Regions from separate parts of the Paenibacillus hubeiensis genome, predicted to be linked through region 3. Evidence: a T-box and tRNA genes for the amino acid it is inferred to sense, from the RefSeq annotation. Region 3 holds a T-box; the other regions hold tRNA genes.

Region 1 (5,987 bases), 180 kb from region 3:
GAAGCTTAATATCGTATCAGATCCAGCGTTTCATCAAATAACCCGCGCTGTTCTTCAATTTTATTCTCATTGCCGATGACACAGCGATACTCGTCTGCCAGGATCGCCGATACGAGCGGCGCAAAACCGACGATGTCGCTTTCCGTTGTGCCCAGCACTTCGTCGCGTTCCCGCTGAAGGTCTTCTTCCGTCACGTTGGACAAATAACACTCCAGGGAGAACACGCCTTCGCCATGAGGCGTACGCGGCGTATCCAGGTCCTGAATAGCACCGATAATGTACCGCGTCATCTCGCGCTCATCCGCTTTGAACTGCTGCAAGTATTGCGGCATTTCCTCATACACCTTGAACGTTTTCTCCAGATTGGGGTCACGATAGGAGGCCATGTAACTGTCGCCATTCCGTCTGAACCCCGTCATGCAGCCGTAAGCGCCGCCTTTGGCCCTGATATTCGTCCAGAGATAATCCAGGGAAAGAATGCCCTGCAGCACGCGCAGCGATCCGGTGTACCGATACCCTTTTGCGATGAAATTGCCCGTCTGCACCACATACTGCACCTCCGAAGGAGACTTGAACCCCTCCTTATGATTCACCGGCTTGAACGACGGATCTTCCTTGGGCACATCATGGGTGAACAGTTTTCCTTTCAGTTGGGACACGCGCTGCTCCAGTCCGGCATAACCTTCGTCATCCGCCGTATAGCTCACGAGCAGGTTTTCCGGCCTGAAAATAATGCCGGTCAGTTCCCTGAAACGGTCGGCAAGCTCCTCTTTCCGTTCCTCGTAATGGGCCTGAACCTCCTCCAGCCACTGATAGAAAGAAATGCCGCCCACGGCTTCCCGGAACGAGGCTACCGCAGAGTGTTTGGCCGAGGATCTGCCCATGGCGGCGGAATGGCCGCTGTTGATCAAGCTGCGCTGCAGCTGGCCCTTCAACTGGGAGATGATTTCGTACAGACGTTTGGAGTCATCGAACTTGGAGGTCAGAATGATTTCCTCGATCATGTCAAAGGCAAATCCCAATTTGCTGTACAGCACCTTTGCGCTGAATTCAAAGTTTGCCTTATAGGCGTTAAACTGCTTCGCATCGGCGCTCGCGCTTACATTGGCCGAAATGCCGCCGGAATGAATATGGATTTCGTTAGACAGATCGCTAAACGTGTGGTTCGCCGTATTGACGTAACCAAGCACGCTTTTCAGCAGGCCGACGTAGGGCAAGAGACGTTCCGGCACCGATTTGACGTCGAACAACAGTTTCAGGTATCCGATCCCGTTGGTGTACAAATTATGGTGAACGATCGTGGTGCCGTCTGCCTGTTTCAGCGTCTGATGCAGGACAGAGGCTTTCGGTTCAATATCCTCGATCGACAACGTCGGGATCGCTTGCTGCTGTTCTTTCGTCGACGGTGCATTCTGGTAGTCTGCGAGCGCCTGTGTCCGCTGTACCAGCTCTTGAACTTCCGTCTCGCTCAGTCCGGCCTGCAGCGCCTTCAGCTTCGCCTTGAGCGCCTCCTCCTTGCGCAAATTCAACCCTTTGTCGGGTGTCACCGCAACGAAAGAAACATGCGTATTGTCCAGCAAATAGCGCTGAATCAGTTGTTCAAAGTATCCTTCCTTCATCTTTGTTCTCAGTGCGTCATACACCTCATTGGCTTCAAGGTACATGAACGGCGCCTGATCATCGTACAACCAGCTCTGCAATGTCTGGAGACCGTAGATGAGTCCTTTCGGCATTCTGCCGAAATCGGCCTCGCGATGGTTGAACTCATAGGAATTGATTCCCGCGAGCAGTGCCTTTGGATCGATCCCGTCCCGCACAACGCTTTCAAGCACCTCGCGCACCGTATCGAGGAACACCTGTTTGCTCTCCAGATTACTCTTTTTGAGTCCAATCGTCAGCACAGGCTGGTACAAGCTGTCATCGTATGAACCGTATGCATCCTTCGCGATGCCCTTGTCCAGAAGGGCCTGCTTGAGAACAGCGCCTGGCGCGTTAAGGAGTGCGTACAACAAAATTTCGAGCGAAATGTTCAATTCTTTGTCCAACGTCGTTCCAATGACCGCATTGTACGTCAGGAAGCTGTTGTCGGTTTCCGATTCGGTGCTGCCGGCAGAATAACTCGTCACGACGTCCACGCGTTCTGCAAAAGGGGATTGCAGGCCGATGGCCGAATCCGGCTCTGTCCGATCATAATGGCTCAGATAGGCTTCATCCAGCCAGTTCAACTTTTCCTCCATGTCCATGTCGCCATACAAATAGATGTAACTGTTGGACGGATGGTAGTACTTGGTGTGGAAATCCAGCAAACCCTGGTATGTAAGGTCCGGAATGGCATCGGGAATGCCGCCTGACTCGTTGGAGTATGTCGTATCCGGGAACAGGGAATTCAGCACCGCACGGCGCACGACGCGTTCCGGCGACGAGAAAGCACCCTTCATTTCGTTGTATACGACCCCGTTGTACGTTAACTCGTCTTCGGGGGAAGCCAGGTTGTAATTCCAGCCTTCCTGCAAAAATATTTTTTCGTTTTCATAAATGTTGGTGTTCAGTACCGCATCCAGATAGATGTCCATCAGATTGTGAAAATCATGCGCGTTTCGGCTCGCAATCGGATATACCGTTTTGTCCGGATATGTCATAGCGTTCAAGAATGTATTGAGTGAGCCTTTCAACAATTCTACAAAGGAATCTTTGGCCGGAAATTTCTTCGACCCGCAGAGCACCGAATGCTCCAAAATGTGCGGTACGCCCGTATCGTCGCTCGGCGGCGTTCTGAACCCGATATTAAACACCTTATTGTCATCCTCGTTGGACAGCAGCAAAATTCTGGCGCCCGACTTCGTATGTTCCAACAGATAGGCGTCCGCTTTGAGTTCCTCAATCCTGCGCTCCTGCAATACTTGGTAAGCCTGAAGATTTTTCAACATATACCGAGTCCTCCATCATCAGAAATGGTTTGTGCCTGTAAAAATCTCTGTAATTTATCCCGCAAGATAAAGGTAATTAATGACTATTTCCTCATTATACACGATCACTCGCCGTCTTCCTAACCGAGGTTTTTTCCCGACAGAACGCCGTCTTAGATCCTATGTTTGGAGTTTTGCGATTATGAGATTAGCCTTCCGTACAGCTATTGCATCGGGCAATTTTGCATACTGCTTGCTTCGATCCTAAAGTTCGCCCCCAATCCGCCCCCCAAAGAAGAAATAATGCACTCGTTCCCTTTGAATCGGGAGAGTTCATTCAAAATACAAAAAAAGGAAATCCCTTATGTATTAAGGGATTTCCTTTTTTTAATGGATGCCGAGGACCGGGATCGAACCGGTACGGTAGTCACCTACCGCAGGATTTTAAGTCCTGTGCGTCTGCCAATTCCGCCACCCCGGCATATGTATGTCCTTCTTTAATTACTTGAGGCGACAAGAAATATAATATCATGTTATTAATCATTATGCAACATATTTTTTATAATTGTAATGAATAAACGTGAGTGCACAACCATCGCCCCATATTTGTCTCATGACATGGAAACGGGACTGCCGGACAAAGCCGGCAGTCCCTCTGGAAAATCCGAGTTGCGGTCTCGAATTTTCAGATCAACCATCTATATTAAGGGAGGTGTGAGTAAAGAATACATCGCCAACATTAAAAGAACCTAAAATGCGCCTTAAATTAAACTAAAAAGAATACAAGCTTTCAAGCCTGCGGTTTTTCCTCCATACTTAGAATCGGAATAACTTCATCCAACTCGGAGTCATCACACTCCACTACAACGATTAAGCCACCGTCAAGCAAAAAAGTTTCATACATCTGCGCTTTCGTCTCGGATATGCCCGCTTCGGTCAGCATCAGCACCAGATCGTCCGTGCCTTCGCCAATTTGATTGCCTGCCAAACGCCGGACAGCTTGCCCCACCGTCTGAATCTGGTCCTTGCGCTCATCCAACGCGGCCAATACTCCTTTGAGCGCTCCAAACGCACCGTCTGTGCCGCCTCCTTTCAAAGGCTTAGGCAATTCGGTTTGCTCGCTTACCCGTTCCAAATCCAGTTGTTCCTTCGCCACGACGCCAAGACGATCCTTCGCGATCCCGACAAGCTTTAACCTGTTGAGCATCAGTATCGCTTCATTTTCTGTGCTTGCCATGCCAATCAGCAATTGAGTCATATCCATTCCTCCTCGGACCGCTATCTCATTATGAGTTCTTTATGTTCATTTACCCGTTTTGCGCTTCATGTCTTTCATTTTCCGGTGAATTCACGGCATGCATTTCTGGAAATCGATACCTAGTTCTGATAGACTACATAAAGAAGCCCAATTAACCATTGATATTAAAGAATATGTTTTCATATCCCATGTTCAGGAGTAATGTCTTATGAAAAAAGAGGTAGATATTGCCATTCGCCGCAAACAGCAAATCGTGGTTCGCAATACGAGCGGGCAAACCGTTACCGGAACTCCCGAGCGTTCGGCCGACTCATCCATATTGACCCTTAGAACTGTGCAGGGAAACCTGTGGATTCCCTTTGACGAAGTGGAACAGGTTACCCGGATATTGAGCATCCGGTCACACCATCTGAACGGCCTGCAGATGACAGCTGCCGACCTGTAACGATGGACCAGAACACTCCGGCACTTTCGGGACGTTTTTTTCTTCATCCAAAAATTTCAGGAAAAAAGCTGATTCGCAAGGGGCTTGTCTCCTTGAAATCAGCTCTTTTGAATATTATTTGACTACGAATCGAACCCGGGTCCCGTCCGGATATGTACTGAGTTGATTCCCGACCCAAGATCCTGCTCCACGGTTATCCTTTGGCGTAATATATTGGATATCCGCATTCGCGCCGCCTTCGGCGCACATGGCCATCGGCCATTCGTCGCGATCATACCCTTTTTTGACCGGCACGCCCTTAAGCGACAATTCCCGATTGGCTTCGGCTCCGTCCCGATCGATGGTGCAGACATCGGAATGCCCTGCTTTAATGGCGGATTTAATATGCGCTGCAGTCTCGGGGTAGCGTTCGGACGGAAACGTAATCGTGTGATCCACACCCTGAGTGGTGCCCTGATCAAGCCATGCAGGCAAATCCAGCGGGATCTCTCCCTTAAACCAGGCAAAGAACAGCACCACCATCAAAGTAAGAAGCGTCAAACCCTTCTTTTTTAAGCTGCCGAATCCTTTGTTTCTTCGTTTTTTTCTGTGCGTTCTGCTCATGCTGCCTCCTCTCATTCCCTTTGCATTATAACAGAACGTCCGTTCGCCAAACAATCCTTAATATGTATCATTCAAGCGAATTCGTTTATTCCAACCGATTCAAAACCCGGCTCGATGTGGTAACATATCATTACGTTAGACAACACAAACATCTTACTCGTTACCGACAGCACGATCCTGGCTATTCTATCGAATACTGACGCCTAGTCATTAAGGGAATCGGATCATGCCCATGAGGAAGGATGAACGGTATGCGAACCCTCTTTTTTATCTTTATGACATTATGCATCATTAATTTCTGTTTCCCTAAAGTGGGCTGGTATTTGCGTTATGGCTGGATCACGCGAGGGGAATCGGAGCCCGAAAGCTCACATATGATTTTTGTCCGAATGACAAGTTTGGTTATGCTGATTGTGGCTTTTACCCTTTCCGTCGGCTGAAAATAAAACGATGAAGCAGCATTCCTCCAGGAATCGCTGCTTTTTGCCGTTCAATGAGCAAAAAATGATAATTTTATTTGTGGAATGGCGCTACATGGCATCTTATTATAAAATGACGGGCTTGTTGCCGACATCCGGTATCTGAGAAAGGGTCTTATTCTTATGAACATTGCATTTTATCCTTATTGGGCGGCGAAAACACTACTTTCTTTTGTTCATGTAATATACATTACAGTCATCACCATCATGATTTATGGACTGACAGACTCCTTGCTCTGGGCTTTTTTGTTTCCCATTATGCAGGTGGCAGTACGGAGTTTCGCAGGCTTGTCTGT
Region 2 (5,987 bases), on a different contig from region 3:
TGATCCTGCTTATCGGTATGAGCTTGCCCGGTCAGCCTGTGCCAAGGCAAAGGCAGAGTACTCCTTGGGCCAATCCGTCAATAAGCTGAAAAAGCTATATTTGCAATTGGATCGCCGGACTTCCGGCATAGAAGATTGAATCGAAAGCGGGAGGCGATCCGCCGACGGAAAGCCGCCAATGAGCAAAGGAGCGAAATGCCGGGTCTGCTGCCCGTTTATTTCGCTCCTTTGCTTTTATGGATTCTTGCCGGTTTTGCGAAAGCTTCCCCAATGGTTCATGATCAATTTGGTTGCCCAGACCAGGGCGAGGCAGCCGAAGATCGGGTACAGAACGGAAAGCAATGAACTGAACCCCAATTGGCTGAGCAGGTAACACAGCAACATGATCGTCAGGATAAGCAGTTTGGGCGGAACCTGGACATGCTGTTTAAGCTGGAGCGTCATGCCATAGATATCAGCAACGAACGTGCTGAAGATTTCCATAAAAATCAGAGACACGTAGATGGATTGCACAACCCATCCCAATTGAAAGGCAATGCTGCCCATCGGAATCTCGAATTGAGTAATTCCAGGCATATAGGCCGACATCGCAAAATGTGCTGCCATCAGCATGAAACCGACGCCAACGCCCCCTACAATGCCGCCCCACTTCAGTACGTTACGATCACGGATCTGACTGCCTAACGGCACGAGCACCGCCTGAGCCAGGGCAAGGTTAAATGACGAATACAGCAAGGGGGATAGCCAGACCCTAACCGGATTAGCATCCGTCGTCAGCGTAATGAACCGCGTGGCGGCTGGATGATGAATGGTGCTGACAATCATGAGCAACGACAACAGAAGCATCATGGGCACCACGATGCTGTTCATCTGCAGAATCGCTTGTATGCCTCGTCCAAGCAAAAGGTATGTACCGACCAGCGTAATGAGTAGTCCGGTTTGGTAATGCATCCCCAGATGCTCCACGAATACCGAGCCTGCGCCAGCAAGCATCACGCTGTTGACGCCAATGAGGACCAGGAGGGTAACCCAGGTAATCCATTTGCCTGCCTGCTGCCCGAACAAATGCTTGTTGAGATCCTCATAGGAGCGGGATTCGGTATCGTGGGCAATCAGCATCATTTTGGTGCCCAGCCAGACAAACAGTATGGTGGATAAACCGATGGTGATGGTGGCCCATTTGCCATACTGGGTGAAAAACTGCAATATTTCCTGTCCTGTCGCGAAGCCGGCGCCGACAACCGTTCCGATGTATGTGAATGCGATCTGCAGTACCCGGAAAGCCTGTTTCATGCGTTTCCCCTCTCAGGCACCAAATTAGTTTGGACATGCGGGTGCCATGGTACAAGGTATGCTTGACCCGAAAAAGTCATGACAAGCGCGTAGAGTCGACAACTTTTTCCTTCGTCATGAAGACTGGGGCGATTTCGCTTGAACTATGGGCAGGATGTATGATACTTTTACCTCATAGGATAGGCTGGGAGGTCAAAACATGGAAGTATTGAAACAACGGATTTTGGAAGAAGGCGTGGTTATTTCGGACCAGGTTCTGAAGCTGGACGCCCTGCTCAACCATCAGATCGATACGGAATTGACGATGGAAATGGGACGCGAATTTGCAGCACGTTTCCGCGAAAGCGGGGTAACCCGGATCATTACGGTTGAATCGTCGGGCATTCCGGTCGCTTTTGCCACAGCGCACGAACTTGGCGTGCCGCTCGTATTCGCAAGGCGCAAAAAAACGCTTTTGGCTGACCCAGACGCCTACTGTGAGCGCGTACCTTCCTTTACCAAAGGAATCGTAACCGATATAATGGTATCCCGCGAGTTCATCCGGGAAAATGATCGAATCCTGTTCATTGACGACATCATTGCCAATGGGGATGCCGCGCGCGGCATCATCAAAATTATAGAGCGTTCGGGGGCTGAGCTGGTCGGATTCGGAGTCGTGGTGGAAAAATGCTTTCAGGCCGGCGCACGCACCATTCGCGAGTTGGGCGTTCCGGTGGAAGCGTTGGTTCGGATCCGTTCCCTGGAGAACGGTACCGTGCAGTTTGACGATTCGGAATGTTGACCATTCGAAGGAAAGACTCATTTTTTCTTAACTATACCTTTGCATGACCGTGCATTTGTTTTATAATGGGGTTATGTTAGGGAGAGGAGGCAACACCATGGGAAACCAACCGGCAACAGAACAGTTTTTTATGGATAAGCTGGCTGAATCAAAAGTTCATTTTGAACGTGCCCTGGATTGTAAACATACGGAATTTGATGACCTTTATCCCTATATGATTGAACATCCGCAGTTTTTCTGGTACAAACGCTACGTTGCCTGGTCAGAGCTGCTGACGATCGTGGGCTTGTGCGAAGAGTTGTCCTTCTCTTGGAAAGAACAATTTACGCCGCATCAAGTGGAGTACCTGGAATCACGCGTGATGTCCGCCAAGGTGCTTGATTTCTGGTTTGAGAAGAACGACAGCAAAGAGCACGCTCAGCGATAATTTTCAGTAGGGAACCACTTAGGAATGACACGGCAGCAGTCACGCGAGACCTAAATGAATTTCATTTAGGTCTCTTTTTGTAGCACGTTGCCGTTTAGCACAGATACAGACCATCATTTTATAGAAAGTCGAGGCCATGAATCATGATTAGCGATGAAGAATTGAATGCGCTCCGCTTGTCGGGAGAAAAAGTGAGGGTGGTGCGCGACGAGTTGGAATCCAACGACGTGAAAGGCATTGTCGTTGCGTGGGACGATGAGCAGGTTCTCATTCGCCGTCAAAATCGGCGAGTGGTCAAGCTGGATCGCCGTTACAGCTTCCAACGTTTCAGCGAACCCCGTCGAAGCCCGCTGAAGGAGTAGCGGTCTGCCATCAGGATTATTCCTGAGGTTAACTGGATTTACCATGGACGTTTGGGCATAGTTGTCTGCTCCGGGAGACAGGATAAGGTCGGTGAGTGACTGGAACCTATCTGTGAGGGGATGATTGCAACATGACACTGATGAACGATAAAGTCCATGCGTACAAGGATCAGATTGGCGAATTGGAAGGTTTGCTTCCCGGCGTGGTCAAGTCCTATCACGAATTTACGGGCGAGTGTTTTCAGCCAGGCGCCATCGACGCCAAAACGAAACAATTAATCGCGCTGGGCATCGGATTGTTTGCGAATAATGAAGTGTGCACGCTCTACCACGTGCAGGAGGCCCGTGCCAAGGGAGCTTCCGATCAGGAAATACTGGAGGCCGTTGCCGTCGCCGGAGCCGTTGGAGGCGGACACGCCCTGTCTCAGGGGGCTCTTAGGGTTCAGAAGGCGCTGCATTAATCCGATAAGCCCATATTTGCACCAAAAAGACCAGACAAGGCTCGAGCCCTGTCTGGTTTTTTTGGCATTCTTGGTTAGAGTACAATGTTTCTCAAGTGATCTGGATGAACAAGTGCGGTATCGTTTAAATTTTTCCAAGCATTTTGTTATACATGAATTCGCCGGTTACACGGCGTGCAGTGACGTAGCGGTCGCTGAAATAAGGATTGGACAATTTGGTGATGCTGACGCCTTTGCTGCTTGAAGCATGGGCGAAGTTGCCTCCACCGATATACACGCCTGTATGAGAGATGCCTTTTCCAGTGGTATTGAAAAATACAAGGTCGCCTGTGCGAAGGTTGGCTTTGGAAACAGCGGTGCCAGCCTTGGCTTGTGCCTGCGAGGTACGCGGCAGCTCGATGCTGTATTTGTTAAACAGGTATCTCATAAATCCGGAACAATCGAAGCCGGCCATTGTTGTGCCGCCCCACTTGTACGGAATGCCAGTCATGCTGTTGACTACGGTATTGATGCTGCTTGCTTCGGTTGCTGTTGCACCGGAAGTAAATAAAACGGCTGCGCCGAATAAGGACAGGATAAGCTTTTTCAAAATGTTATGTTCTCCCTTCGATGCCTACGGAGTTAGCTAAGGGTTCGGTAGAAGGTTCCCTATATTTCCTATGTATCGGAATAATTCACCCGGTATGGTTCCCCCGTTTTCACTAATGAAACTCGGCACATGAATAATGAATATTTTGTAACCATTTGAAATGATATTGCATAAATACGAAATTGTCAAATCGTTCTGAAACGGTTATCTGCACCGCCATGTTAACGGAATTCTCATTTTTTATGCTCAAATTGCGAAAAAGCTGTCGTTTTTCGGTTACAAAAAAGTAACCACCGTTTCAACAGCTAATGGAATGGACAAATAAATAGTTTGTCGCCTGACTACAGCATCCATTTCCTTTCGCGTCATTTTGCTGTTCATCATGGCTGTTAATGTGTTGACAGAGTTTCGGTTTCTATGATATATTCTTCCTTGTCGCCGTGATATTTCCGGAGATATACCACATATGCGGTCGTGGCGGAATTGGCAGACGCGCACGGTTCAGGTCCGTGTGGGCTAACCCCCCGTGGAGGTTCGAGTCCTCTCGACCGCATCAATATAACCATAAGAAAGCTCTTGAATTTCCTTATTTGGAGATTCAGGAGCTTTTTTCATCTATAGGAACGCCTGTGTAACGCGGTCACGCTGTACCGGCTTGCCATTGGCCATCATTTCGTCCAGTGCGGCGGGAGAGATTTGCCGCGAGACGCTGTATTTGTGCTGAATCCAGCCATACTTTTCACGGAACGGATGTAATTGTCATCTTGGTTATGTTCATAATGGAAAAAATAACCTCGGATACCCCCTAGATTTCAAGACACAATGTACATAAAGGGGTGAACCGTTATGAAGAAAAAAGGGATTCGAATGTGGCCTGTGATCCTTATATCGATCATGCTGATCGGATGCCAGAACTCGAAACCCAAAGAACAGGATTTGATGCGAATAAATTCCGCCAGTGGAGAAAATGCGAAGAAAGTCATTTTCCTGATGGTAGACTCTTTGATGGTTCAGGCGATTGACCAAGGAATCGGCAAGCAGGAGCTTCCGACATTAAAATTTCTGATCGAACACGGACAATATTATAAAAACCTGGTCAGTTCCTTTCCCACGATGTCCGTCACGATCGACAGCTCATTGCTTACCGGTGCGTATCCGGACATTCACCGTGTGCCAGGTCTGACGTGGTACTCTGCGGAAACCAAGAGAATGATCAACTATGGAACCGGACCGATGGAAGTGCTCAGGCTCGGAGTGAATCGGGTACTTGCTGATGCGCTGATCCATTTGAACGGGAGTCATTTGAGCAAGGATTTGCCTACGATCTATGAGGACTTAGCCCGGCAAGGGTTTAAGTCTGGTTCGATCAACGGCCTGATTTACAGGGGGGCGTCCGATCATAAGTTGTCGATACCCGATTGGATTCAAGGTCCTGCTTCTTTACCGAAAGAGATTCATGTGAAAGGGCCGGACCTGTTGTCCCTGGGTTCGTTGTCTAATCCGTTTCAGGGGATAAAAAACTTGCCGGACGGTGTAACGAATCGGTTGGGCATCCATAATGACTTCGCTATTGAAGCCGTAAAATATTTGATTCACTCCAATACATTGCCGGATTTTTTGTTTGTTTATTTGCCGGACTTGGACCGGGAGTTGCATAAAAAAGGTCCCACTGGACTTCGTGGAGTCAAAAAGTTGGATCAGCAGCTTCAATCTGTATTGGAAACATTCGGTTCTCCGGAGAAAGCCTTGAAAGAGGCCGTTTTTGTCATTGCAGGCGACAGCGGAATGACACAGATTTTGCCTGCCAAGCAAAATCCGGTCATTGATCTGCCCTCTTTGCTCGGAGATGCCACCATTTTGCGTCCGGGTGAAGCCGTATCGGAAGATACGGATATCGTGCTCGCCGTCAATGAAACGATGGCCTATGTATATTCATTGAAAGCGGATCGATCCCTGAGAGACACGGCAAATGTATTGAAGAGCGATCCGCGCATCGATTTCGTTTCCTGGAAAGACCAGGAATGGATATACGCCATTCAGGGGGCAACAGGCAAACAGATCAAATTTAAAGCAG
Region 3 (5,987 bases):
TCTACCGATAAAATCAGAGGATTGGGCGTCGGAGGGGATGACTACATCGTTAAGTCCGCCACACCGGGAGAGATTATTGCCAGAATCAAAGCGGTGAGGCGGCGGTTTGGCAAAGAGGAATCCACTTCGTTGGCAATCGGCTTATTCAAAGGTTTGAGCATTGATTACTCCGCACGTGAGGTCGAGGTGAATGGTGAAAAGGTTACGCTCACAACCAAGGAATTTGACTTGCTGGCTTTGCTGGCCAAACATCGCAATCAGGTGTTTACGCATGATCAGATCATCGACCGAATCTGGGGAGAACACTACGGAGATCAGCATTCGGTAAGAGTGTTTATAGCCCGGATCAGGGACAAGATTGAGAGGGGAAGTACGGGAAACGAATACATACAGACCGTATGGGGAACGGGATATAAATTTACGGGAGAGCCGTTGTCATGAAGGGGTTCCAATCTTTAATGAAAAGCCGGTTATCATTAAAACAGTGGCTGTTGATTATCATCTTGTGTACAGTGCTTGTTCCAATTTCGGTTGTGAAATTAACAGGGAATTGGTATTCAAATATGGCAACGACCGACGATGGATACAGCATTGAATGGGTGCAGCAGAGAATTTTGGCTCAGCGGGATCAGTGGGAAAGCGAAGAGTGGCAAATCAAGCTGGAGCAGGATTCCAAAAAAATGAATGTTGGGATACGGCTGCTGGACAGAGAACGTCGGGAGATTTTCTCGAACATATATGATGAAGGAGGATATATTCTTGAAGAAGGGGGAGACATAACGCCCAAGGAGAATGTCGGTGACTTTTCGGAGTGGAACGTATTAAATGAGTTTTATGTATATTCATCGACGAACACGCTGACCGGAATGGTTTATATTCAGGATCAGGGTCCGGTATTGCGGAGCTATGGCAGCTTGGCTGAAAAAATGATTATGGAATACGGCGGATTTGTGATTTGGGGATGTTTGCTTGCCATCATTTTGCTTACAGGTGCCTGGTTCCTGAACAAGCAGGTGCTGAAACCATTGAAGAAACTGGGACAGGCAGCACAGGGGATTTCCAGAAGTGAATTTTGTGTGGATCTTCCGTCTTCCCGAGTGAAAGAAGTACATGAGGTTTCGGCAGGCTTCAAAAAAATGCGGGCCGAACTGGAACATTCCCTAATTCGGCAGCAGGCCATGGAAGAAGAGCGGCGGCTGTTCATCGCTTCCATCGTCCATGATATAAGAACACCCGTTTTTGCCATCCGTGGTTATCTGGAAGGGCTGGAGAATGGCGTTGCCTTCACTCCCGAAAAAACTCAAAGGTATATCCGAAATTGCCGTATTAAAGCAGATGTTCTGAATCACTTGGTCACCGACCTGCTTACATATACCAAGCTCGACTGGTTTGAAGACAAACCAACGCTTGCAAGCACACGAATGGACGGATTACTGAACGAGTTGATCCTGGGGTATCAGGAAGAAGCGAATCGCAAACAGATCCGTCTTGCGCTGTCATTGCCGGAGCAGGGAGCTGAAATCATGACGGATCCATATCTGCTGCAAAGGGCGTTCGGAAATCTTCTGGATAATGCCTTGCGTTATACTCCAGAAGGCGGAAGCATTGAAGTGAAGGCAACGTGTGATAACGGCATATGGGCCATAGCTGTTCAAGATACAGGCCCTGGAATTGCCAGTTCTGACCTGCAGCATTTGTTCAAGCCGTTGTACAGAGGCGAGCAATCCAGAAACCGCAAAACGGGTGGTGCTGGCCTGGGTCTGTCCATTGTATGGAAAATTACTGAGATTCTGGGAGGAAGGGTCCAGGCCGGGAACAGACCAGAAGGAGGCTCTGTTTTTACGGTGAGTTTGCCTTTAAATGTTGGAAGGTGATCAAAGGTCTTGCAAGCGTAGAGAGGGCCGGACATAATGGGTATGGAAATATTTCTTTACATTGTCATCCCCTTAACGAATAAGGTAAATGAGGTGCAAAGTGGAAAGTAATTATAAAACGAGGCTGACTTCAGAACAGTTGAACCGGATTACTCAACATCATTTCAGGACAGGTGTCAGAGAATACAAGGAGATGACGGATGGATGGGCGAACCATGCCTATTGTATTACGTTGGATGACGGACAGAAAGTTGTACTCAAAATTGCACCTTCCTCCGGAATTAAACGAATGCGCTGTGAACAGGATGTGATGGTTGCGGAGGTGCAGGCACTTCGTCTCGCCGCGGATCTCCAGGATGTTCCCGTTCCCCGTGTGCTCGCCCATGATCTTTCGCGGAGCTTTGTCCCTGCAGAGTATTTTATTATGGAATACATGCCAGGCAAGCCTTATAACAAGGTCAAAGACCAATACAGTGTGGAAGAGCAGGAAGCCATCGAACAGCAGCTGGGCGCTTACAATCGGAGAATCAATGAGATCAAGGGCGAAAAATTCGGCTACTTTTCCGAGCGAAAAACACAATATGCTACCTGGAAAGAAGCTTTCCTGAACCTGATGGATGATTTGCTCGCAGATGGGAAAGAGGCTGGAGTGGAATTTTCGATCGGTTATGAAGACCTCGAACGTTTAATTCAAGAGAAATCGGATGTCTTGGTTGATGTAAAAGAACCTGTACTGGTCCACTGGGATTTGTGGGATGGCAATGTTTTTGTGGAACAGGGCAAAATTACGGCCATCATTGATTTTGAGCGTTCGCTATGGGCTGACCCTTTGATGGAGCACTATTTCAGTCATTTTAACAATACGCCCGGATTTGTCAAAGGTTATGGAAGAGCGGCTGCAACGGCAAGCGAACGGCAGAGAAGGAGCCTTTACGACCTGTATTTTGATCTGGTGCTCCGGATAGAATGTGCGTATCGGCAGTTCGATAACAAGGAACACGTGGCATGGGCGACCCGCAATCTTGAGGAGGGCATCGAGCGCTTCCGGTTATCCTGATTCGTGGACACACAAAGGCAGCCAAAGCTCGTTGAACTGCATACGCAGAGGCGAAGGGCAGCAATATTGACTTTGGTGCCAATTTTTAATATAATGTTTCCGATCAAAAGCGAATACATATTTCGATGATAAGGATCAGTAACGAGTCCTGCACATGACAGAGAGTCGGCGGTTGGTGCAAGCCGATTGGCAGTATATCGCGAACTCGCCTTGGAGAAATGCGGTGATTACACCATTTTGATGCCTGTAAGGATCTTGCCCTTCGGGGAATGGAAAATCCGCATCGGTTCACCGCCGTTACAGGTCCAAAGGGAGTGGACAACGAAGCACGTTCGTCCGCTAACTAGGGTGGTACCACGGGAAATCAACCTCTCGTCCCTAGCGCTGCAAACGCTACGGGATGCTGAGGTTTTTTTGTTGCAAATAGATGGAATGATCAGAGGAGGAAACACAGATGAGTGAACATCATCAGCCAAAGCATGGCTATCAGCCGCAAACCATGGAGAAAAAGTGGCAGCAGTTCTGGGATGAAAACAAAACGTTTAAGACGGGGGAGGACCCGTCCAAGCCTAAATTTTATGCATTGGATATGTTCCCGTATCCATCCGGTTCCGGTCTTCACGTAGGCCATCCGGAAGGATATACGGCAACGGATATCGTTTCCCGCTACAAGCGCATGCGCGGTTATAACGTATTGCATCCAATGGGATGGGACGCTTTCGGCCTTCCGGCAGAGCAGCATGCGCTGGATACGGGCGAACATCCGCGGGACATCACGTTCCGCAACATCGACAATTTCCGCCGCCAGATCAAGTCGCTCGGTTTTTCCTATGACTGGGACCGCGAGATCAGCACGACAGACCCTGAATATTACAAATGGACGCAATGGATCTTCATCCAGTTGTACAAAAAAGGGCTGGCATACGTAGACGAAGTACCCGTTAACTGGTGTGAAGCATTGGGCACGGTCCTTGCCAACGAAGAGGTCATCGACGGCAAGAGCGAGCGCGGCGGGCATCCGGTCGTGCGCAAACCGATGCGCCAGTGGGTACTGAAGATCACGGAATACGCCGAGCGTTTGCTTGAGGATCTGGAGGAACTGGATTGGTCCGAGAGCATCAAGGATATGCAGCGCAACTGGATCGGCAAATCGACGGGCGCGGAAGTGACTTTTGCCATCGAAGGACGCGAGGAAGTCATCAAAGTGTTCACGACTCGTCCGGATACGCTGTTTGGCGCGAGTTATGCAGTGCTGGCACCGGAGCATGAATTGGTGGATGCCATCACGACGGCCGACCAACGCGAAGCGGTCGCAGCCTACCAGGAACAGGCGGCTCGCAAGAGCGACCTGGAGCGCACGGATTTGGCGAAAGACAAAACGGGCGTATTCACGGGTGCTTATGCCATCAATCCGGTAAACGGCGCGAAAGTGCCTGTGTGGATTGCCGATTATGTGCTTGCCGGATATGGAACGGGAGCCATTATGGCCGTGCCGGGACACGATGCCCGCGACTGGGAATTTGCCAAACAATTCGGCCTGAATATCATTGAAGTCGTTGAGGGCGGAAACGTGGAGGAAGAGGCGTACAGCGGGGATGGAGCTCATGTGAACTCCGAATTCCTGAATGGCCTGAACAACGAAGAAGCGATCGCCAAAATGATCGCCTGGTTGGAAGAGAACGGCAAAGGGCAAGGCAAAACGACATATCGTCTGCGCGACTGGTTGTTCAGCCGTCAACGCTATTGGGGTGAGCCGATTCCGATTCTCCATCTGGAGGACGGAACGATGAAAACCGTGCCGGAAGAGGAGCTGCCGCTGCTGCTGCCGGATATCGACCAGATCAAACCATCGGGCACGGGCGAGTCTCCGCTGGCCAATGTGACGGAATGGGTCAACACGGTAGATCCGGAAACTGGCATGAAAGCGCGTCGCGAGACCAACACGATGCCTCAATGGGCGGGAAGCTGCTGGTACTACCTGCGTTTCATCGATCCGCACAACGACAAGGAACTGATTTCGCAAGAAAAACAACAACAGTGGCTGCCGGTTGACTTGTACATCGGCGGCGCCGAGCATGCGGTCCTGCACTTGCTGTATGCGCGTTTCTGGCACAAGGTTCTTTACGACCTGGGCGTGGTCAGCACGAAGGAACCGTTCCACAAGCTGGTGAACCAGGGCATGATTCTCGGGACGAACAACGAAAAAATGAGTAAATCCCGCGGCAATGTCATTAACCCGGATGAAATCGTGGGCGAGTTCGGTGCGGATACGTTGCGCCTGTACGAAATGTTCATGGGGCCTTTGGAAGCAACCAAACCATGGAACACAAGCGGCGTTGAGGGAATGCACCGCTTCCTGTCCCGTGTATGGCGTTTGTTCATCAACGAGGACACCGGTGCCATCAACGATAAAATTACGGTTGACGGCGGAACGGAAGAGTTCAAGCGCACAACGCATAAAACGATCAAGAAAGTGACGGACGATCTGGAGAACCTGCGTTTCAACACGGCGATCAGCCAGCTGATGATCTTTATCAACGATGCTTACAAAGCCGAGAGCCTGCCGCTGGCTTCGATGGAGAACTTCGTGCAGCTGCTGTCACCGCTCGCACCGCATATGGCAGAGGAGCTGTGGAGCCGTCTCGGACATGAAGGCGGAATTAGTTATGTAGCTTGGCCTGTATATGACGAAGCGATGACGGTCGATGCCGAGGTTGAAATCGTCGTTCAGATCAACGGCAAAATCGTAACTCGCGCAACGGTTGCGAAAGATCTTGACGCACAGGGACTGCAGGACCTGACCTTGGAAATGGACGCTGTCAAACAGGCGCTGGAAGGCAAGACCGTTCGCAAGGTCATTGCCGTTCCAGGCAAGCTGGTCAATATTGTTGCCGGTTAATCTCATTGGCTCTGAACAGTTCATCCAGCTTGATCAAATCTTCCTCGTATTTGTCGTGGGTGGTTTGAATGAGGCTGTCGAAAACACCATCCAGATTGGCTTTCAATAGCGCAAGTGCCTGTGCGGTAATACCGCCGGGCACGGCAACGCGTGCCTG
Region 4 (5,987 bases), on a different contig from region 3:
CAGCGATTGGAGGGAATGCTTCCGTTAGGTGAATGGTACGAGCATGTGGAACGGCATCCCGGTTATCACGTGCGGATCGCGTATGCGGAGAGAGAAGTCGTGGGCATAATTATGCTCGAGCAGGATGAGCAAAATACGGGCAGCATTGCCGTCATAGTCAAACCATCCGTCAGGAACCAGGGATATGGCAGGGCAATGCTTGAAAAAGCAATGCAGCTCCCCGAGCTCAGGACGATTCATAAGTGGTATGCGGGGATCGAAGCTGACAACGTCGCTTGTTTGAAATGTTTTCAGTCTGCCGGTTTTGTATTGGAAAACGAAGCTCCCGATGAAGACGGGTACTACTCTTTATGGTATTGCTCCGATATTCAAGCATAGAGCGACAATGAAGCGCAGCAACTAAAAATGATAAGTATAATTAATTTTATGTGGAGGGGATTACTTATGAAGTGCAATAAATATAACAGGGTACAAATCGAAGAAGGGAGCGTATCACTGACCCTATAAACTACGCTGCCTCATGTTTGGAGGTAGAATGTGAATACATCTCATTCACAATCAACTTTGCGACACAACCCCATTTTAATTTGGCTTTGTGTGCTTTCTTTTTTTAGCGTATTAAATGAAATGGTTCTGAACGTCTCATTGCCTGATATCGCCAATGATTTGAATAAACTTCCAGCGAGCACAAACTGGGTGAATACAGCTTTTATGTTGTCCTTTTCGGTTGGAACAGCGGTATATGGAAAGTTATCGGACCAACTGGGCATCAAAAAACTGCTCTTGTTTGGGATTATCGCCAATTGCTTCGGATCGGTAATCGGTTTTGTTGGTCACTCGTTCTTTCCCATCCTTATTCTTTCACGGTTTATTCAAGGGATGGGTGCAGCCGCATTTCCCGCACTCGTGATGGTTGTAGTTGCGCGCTATATCCCGAAAGAAAACAGGGGTAAAGCATTTGGTCTTATCGGATCCATAATCGCCATGGGGGAAGGGGTCGGACCGGCCATTGGTGGAATGATTGCCCATTACATCCATTGGTCATATTTGCTGCTTATCCCAACGATGACGATAATCACTGTGCCGTTTCTTGCAAAACTGTTGAAAAAGGATGAAGGAACCAAAGGTTATTTTGATACAACGGGTATTATATTGATGTCACTAGGCATTGTATTTTTTATGCTGTTTACAACGTCATTTACAATTTCTTTTCTTGTCCTCAGCATTCTCTCTTTCCTGATATTTGTAAAACATATTAAGAAAGCTGAAAACCCTTTTGTCGATCCTGCACTGGGTAAAAATATTCCATTTATGATTGGAGTCCTTTGTGGCGGGCTAATCTTCGGTACGGTAGCAGGTTTTGTCTCCATGGTCCCTTATATGATGAAAGATGTTCACCAGTTAAGTACTGCGGCTATCGGAAGCGGGATTATTTTTCCCGGAACGATGAGTGTCATCCTCTTCGGTTACATTGGAGGATTGCTTGTTGATCGGAAAGGTCCTTTGGTTGTATTGACCATGGGAGTTGCCTTACTTTCCATCGGTTTTTTGATCGCTGCCTTATTTGCAGAAGCAGCACCATGGGTTATGACCATGGTATTGGTTTTGGTTTTTGGTGGGCTTTCATTTACTAAAACCGTTGTTTCTACAATAGTGTCAAGCAGTTTAAAACAAAATGATGCTGGTGCCGGAATGAGTTTGCTTAATTTTACTAGCTTCTTATCAGAGGGAACAGGTATTGCGATCGTTGGCGGATTATTATCCGTACGTTTACTGGATCGAAGGCTGCTGCCTGCAATAACTGAACCGCCTGCGTATTTGTATAGTAATATGCTCCTGCTTTTTCTGGGAATCATGATCATTAGCTGGTTGGTTACCTTAAGAATCTATAAGCGAACTCAGAGAAATATATAATAAAGGCCAATTCGGTCCACCGCTACAGCCAAACCTACAGAATCGATGTCAATATGCGGTCGCATAACGCCATCGTGCCAATGTTGTCTTTCCCGCTGCTAAGAGGGGTTGCTCCGGTACGGCAGCATGCCATGAAATGGGCCATTTCGCCCACGAATCCCCGCAAATAAAGGTCGCGGTATGCACCGGACATGGGCGAGGCTGAAGGAGTGAAGACAGTATCCTGCTCTTCAAGGGATTTCCATGGGATATTCGATGAAGTGCGGGAGGAGTGCACGGTCAGGGTGTTGATCTCATCCGCAGAAGCAAACCCGTTATCAAAGGTGACCAGCAGGCTTTCGCTTTCGCGGGACCATGCACTCATGCCGGTAAAATAAATGCTGCCTGCTACGCCGCTGTCGAACGCGATGGAAATGCTCTGGTTGATTTGACGTCCCGTTGTGGCCCGGGTTCCCGTTACCTCTACCGCTTCGCCGAAGAGGAAACGCATCAGATCGACCATGTGAATGGCGGCCAGTTTAATGAACTGTTCTTCATCTTCGCAAAACGGTGTGGAATCCACGGCGAAGCGCATTTGAAACGAACGGGCTTGTCCCAATTCGCGCCGGTCGATCAACTCCTTTAATTTCATGTAAACGGGAGCATATCGTTTCATGAAACCAACCATGAGCACAACGCCGGCATGCTCGGCCAAGCGGGATAATTCCTCTGCTTCGGCTGCATTCCATCCCAGCGGTTTATCTACGTATACATGTTTGCCCGCACGAATGCAGTCGCGAACGAGAGCCGTCTGGTCATGCGGCTGTGCAACGACAACGATGCCATCGCAGTTTTCGTTGCGCAGCATTTCGAGCGCGTCGCCATACGCTTGGCCTTGGCTGCCGAAACGAAGCAACGCGGCCCGTGAACGTTCGATGCTGCGGGTGGATATGGCCTGAATCTTGGCTCCTGCTTCTACGGCAGCGGGCAGGATGTTGGTGGTGGCATGGAATCCTGCTCCGATAAAACAAAGTTTGGTCTGAGGCAACGCCAATCTCTCCTTGAAAATTTGATTTGTACATGATTTGGCTGATCTTGATGACATCATGTTTTAAGATAGCGGGTTCGCATTCGATTAAAAAGGACATATGTCCTTTTTTTTGATACAAAAATATATTGCAATCGTGTTGAATAACCTGTATACTCTTAATTACGGTGAAACAAGCAATGGTTTGACCGGAGCATTTTCACATCAATGAAAAAGCTGCATATTATGCGGTCGTGGCGGAATTGGCAGACGCGCACGGTTCAGGTCCGTGTGGGCTAACCCCCCGTGGAGGTTCGAGTCCTCTCGACCGCATCTCAGAAAAAGAATGGAAGAGTTGCACACGCAATTCTTCCATTCTTTTTTGTTTATTCAACTCAACTTCGTTTTGTCTGCTGCTGTAAGTAATCTGCTGCCCAGAGGCCGGCAATCACGCCGGCCAGACCGCAAATCGCGACCGTGCCCATAAGGTGGTTTGGCTGGAAACGGAACAGGAACGAGATGCCGCTGCCCAGCGTCGTGCCGGCAAGAAAGCCGAGGGCGATGCCGATGTCCTTCGTGAATTTCATAGATTCACCTGCTTCTGTTGTGGTAAGTGGTTGCAAAGTAGCAGAACTAGCGGTAAAGTGTGATCAGGAAAAATATAACATCGTTTTCCTTGTTTTCATTGTGCGCTTTAACCGAAGAAATATGCATGAACCCAGGACAGGAGGATGGAAGAATGAATATGAACGAACGAATTGCGGACTGGAACAGGCGAGCCCAGGAATGCGATTGCGGACATGAGCATCGTGAGGTGGAAATCCAGGTGGTCATGGAGCATGGTGCGATTCGCAAGGTGCCTGACTATTTGAGCCGGAAGTCATATCATCATGTGACGGTCGTTTATGATGCGAGTACGGGGCCCATTGCCGCTTTTGGCGTGGTGCGGAGCCTTCGAGCAGCGGGAAACCGGGTGGATGAGATCTGTTTGAGACCTGCGGCTGCCGGAGATGTCATTGCCGACGAGGCGGCCATCGTACAGCTGCTTTTGGGCGTGCAGCAGGGAAGTCAAGCGATCATTGCGATCGGTTCCGGGACGATTCACGATGTCGTTCGTATCGTGTGCGCCAAAATGAACAAATCGTTTCTGTCAATTCCAACGGCAGCATCGGTGGATGGTTTTACGTCTGCGGGAGCGCCGCTCATCGTAAACGGGGTAAAGCAAACGTTTCAAGCGGTTCCGCCGGAAATCATTTTTGCCGACATCGACGTGTTTGCATCGGCACCCCAAGAGATGACGGCAGCAGGTTTCGGAGACATGCTCGGCAAATTTACGTCCCTTGCCGATTGGGAAGTATCCCGCGATCTTGGAGGAGAGCCATTCTGCCCTGTTGCATACCGGATGACCAAAGAGGCATTGGACGCGTGCATCGATCAGGTGGATGCGATTGCGGGGGGAAGTCAGGAAGGCGTGACTGCGCTGATGGATGCATTGATCATGTCAGGCATATCGATGCTGATCATCGATCACTCTCGTCCGGCCTCCGGAGGGGAGCATCATGTATCCCATCGCTGGGAGATGGAGCTGATGGAGCTGGGTCGCAAACCGATTTTGCACGGGGCCAAAGTGGGTGTGGCTTGTGCGTTGTTGACGGGGAAATACAAGGAGCTTGTACGTACAACGAACGAGCGAGCCTTTCAGGTATACCGATCATTGCCCGAACAGGAGCAATTGTCTGCATGGTTGGGACAAGTTGGCGGGCCGACCACAACGGAAGAACTGGGCATTTCTCCGGAGATGGTGGAACGCGCTTTTGCGACCGCGCATACGCTTCGTGATCGCTATACGGGGCTCAAATATATGAACGAAGTCCTTTGTTCCAAATAACGGGTGCGAGATACATTTGTTTCGCGATGGCGGGGTTATTTGTCTTTTTGTTAGTTGTACGTACAATTGTCTATATTTTTAATTTATGGTCGAACAAATTTTTTTTGGATTGTGTGTAATCAGACTTTTGTATGTATTATTCACAACAGGTTTCAGGTTATTGAAGTTGAATTGCTCGACAAAACAAAAAACACGGGATTTGGCCATTTCAGCCATATACCCGTGTTTTCTGTATTTAAGGTGACATTGGTTGTCGCCGGGTGCACTGCACCCGGACAGTCTGCTCCATTTAGTTGCTGCGGCGATCTTTCAAGATAACATCTGCAAACAATATCGTTTTTGGAATGCGGAAAAATTGTTCCGCCTGTTCCTGAAACGCAGCGGAAGGCAGCGTTCCCTGATGCAGCCATTTGCGAAAAGTGCCGGGGTGAACCCCGATCCAGTGGCTGACATCTGTCACCGACAAATCATGGACCATGCATAAGCCTGTCAGAATACGGTTGCTAACCGGAGAACGGGTCACCGTACGCTTCATGAAACGGGAAGGCTCAGGCTGGCAAATCACCGGGCTTTTGCGAACGACTTCTTCATTGAAAAGAATGTGGCGCGGGTAGCCGAGCAATTGGCAGGCCTTGTCCAGATTGGTACTGCCGGGTATCCGCCCTTCGTATACCCAGGCGCTTACGCTCCGGGACGAAATGGACAGGTCTTCGGCCAGCTGGGACAACTTGATGTCATTGGCCATCAGCACGGCAAGAAGAACGCGATTACGGATTTGACAGCGTGTCGGTTTGCGGAATCGTTTCACACGGACGCCTTTACCCAAGTATTTACGGTTGATCAGAGACCACGCCTGGATGGAATGTTGTTCTGGTTGATTAGGCATATTTCCTCCGATTTTTTTAAACAAATACTACAATAAGAACAGGGGTACTTTCAAGTGCCAGGTGCACCGTTTTGCAAACGCGAACCGCGATGGCGCATGGCCGGGGGGGGAGTTATGGACTAGAAGTTTGCCCGTGGACTTCCTAGTATATTCCTAGATTACAATGATTCACTAAATTTTCAGAGTTAAAAGAAGCTGTAGAAACATCAAAATGATTCTATAAGACTATTCTTAGGACTATTTTACTTTTTCCGAATTTTTGTTGATATGATGCGGTTTGTTTACCTCTATTA

Evidence for each region. The T-box of region 3 lies ahead of leuS (leucine--tRNA ligase). A T-box ahead of a tRNA ligase gene usually reads a tRNA of that ligase, here a tRNA-Leu.
Region 1: it has a tRNA-Leu gene. The T-box ahead of leuS (leucine--tRNA ligase) is inferred to sense a tRNA for this amino acid. The anticodon was not compared.
Region 2: it has a tRNA-Leu gene. The T-box ahead of leuS (leucine--tRNA ligase) is inferred to sense a tRNA for this amino acid. The anticodon was not compared.
Region 4: it has a tRNA-Leu gene. The T-box ahead of leuS (leucine--tRNA ligase) is inferred to sense a tRNA for this amino acid. The anticodon was not compared.

Annotation. Positions count from the first base shown of each region.
Region 1 is NZ_JAVYAE020000009.1:21,837-27,823, forward strand. It holds gene RSX24_RS20885 (insulinase family protein) at 6-2,927, opposite strand; tRNA gene RSX24_RS20890 (tRNA-Leu) at 3,302-3,387, opposite strand; gene RSX24_RS20895 (general stress protein) at 3,697-4,164, opposite strand; gene RSX24_RS20900 (hypothetical protein) at 4,373-4,609, shown strand; gene RSX24_RS20905 (NucA/NucB deoxyribonuclease domain-containing protein) at 4,724-5,212, opposite strand; gene RSX24_RS32420 (DUF6199 family natural product biosynthesis protein) at 5,488-5,652, shown strand; gene RSX24_RS20910 (hypothetical protein) at 5,980-5,987, shown strand, end outside.
Region 2 is NZ_JAVYAE020000001.1:600,669-606,655, reverse strand. It holds gene RSX24_RS02750 (glycosyltransferase family 4 protein) at 1-139, shown strand, start outside; gene RSX24_RS02745 (YkvI family membrane protein) at 235-1,293, opposite strand; gene RSX24_RS02740 (xanthine phosphoribosyltransferase) at 1,493-2,074, shown strand; gene RSX24_RS02735 (hypothetical protein) at 2,172-2,501, shown strand; gene RSX24_RS02730 (hypothetical protein) at 2,645-2,863, shown strand; gene RSX24_RS02725 (carboxymuconolactone decarboxylase family protein) at 2,995-3,324, shown strand; gene RSX24_RS02720 (C40 family peptidase) at 3,449-3,913, opposite strand; cyclic di-AMP (ydaO/yuaA leader) riboswitch at 3,920-4,051, opposite strand; tRNA gene RSX24_RS02715 (tRNA-Leu) at 4,382-4,466, shown strand; gene RSX24_RS02710 (alkaline phosphatase family protein) at 4,760-5,987, shown strand, end outside.
Region 3 is NZ_JAVYAE020000009.1:198,036-204,022, reverse strand. It holds gene RSX24_RS21690 (response regulator transcription factor) at 1-441, shown strand, start outside; gene RSX24_RS21685 (HAMP domain-containing sensor histidine kinase) at 564-1,874, shown strand; gene RSX24_RS21680 (phosphotransferase family protein) at 1,975-2,931, shown strand; T-box leader at 3,048-3,314, shown strand; gene leuS (leucine--tRNA ligase) at 3,386-5,830, shown strand; gene comER (late competence protein ComER) at 5,811-5,987, opposite strand, start outside.
Region 4 is NZ_JAVYAE020000001.1:675,870-681,856, reverse strand. It holds gene RSX24_RS03135 (GNAT family N-acetyltransferase) at 1-378, shown strand, start outside; gene RSX24_RS32270 (tetracycline resistance efflux system leader peptide) at 445-507, shown strand; gene tet (Tet(L)/Tet(K)/Tet(45) family tetracycline efflux MFS transporter) at 538-1,914, shown strand; gene RSX24_RS03125 (Gfo/Idh/MocA family protein) at 1,949-2,941, opposite strand; tRNA gene RSX24_RS03120 (tRNA-Leu) at 3,169-3,253, shown strand; gene RSX24_RS03115 (hypothetical protein) at 3,316-3,507, opposite strand; gene RSX24_RS03110 (sn-glycerol-1-phosphate dehydrogenase) at 3,660-4,808, shown strand; gene RSX24_RS03105 (helix-turn-helix domain-containing protein) at 5,098-5,694, opposite strand.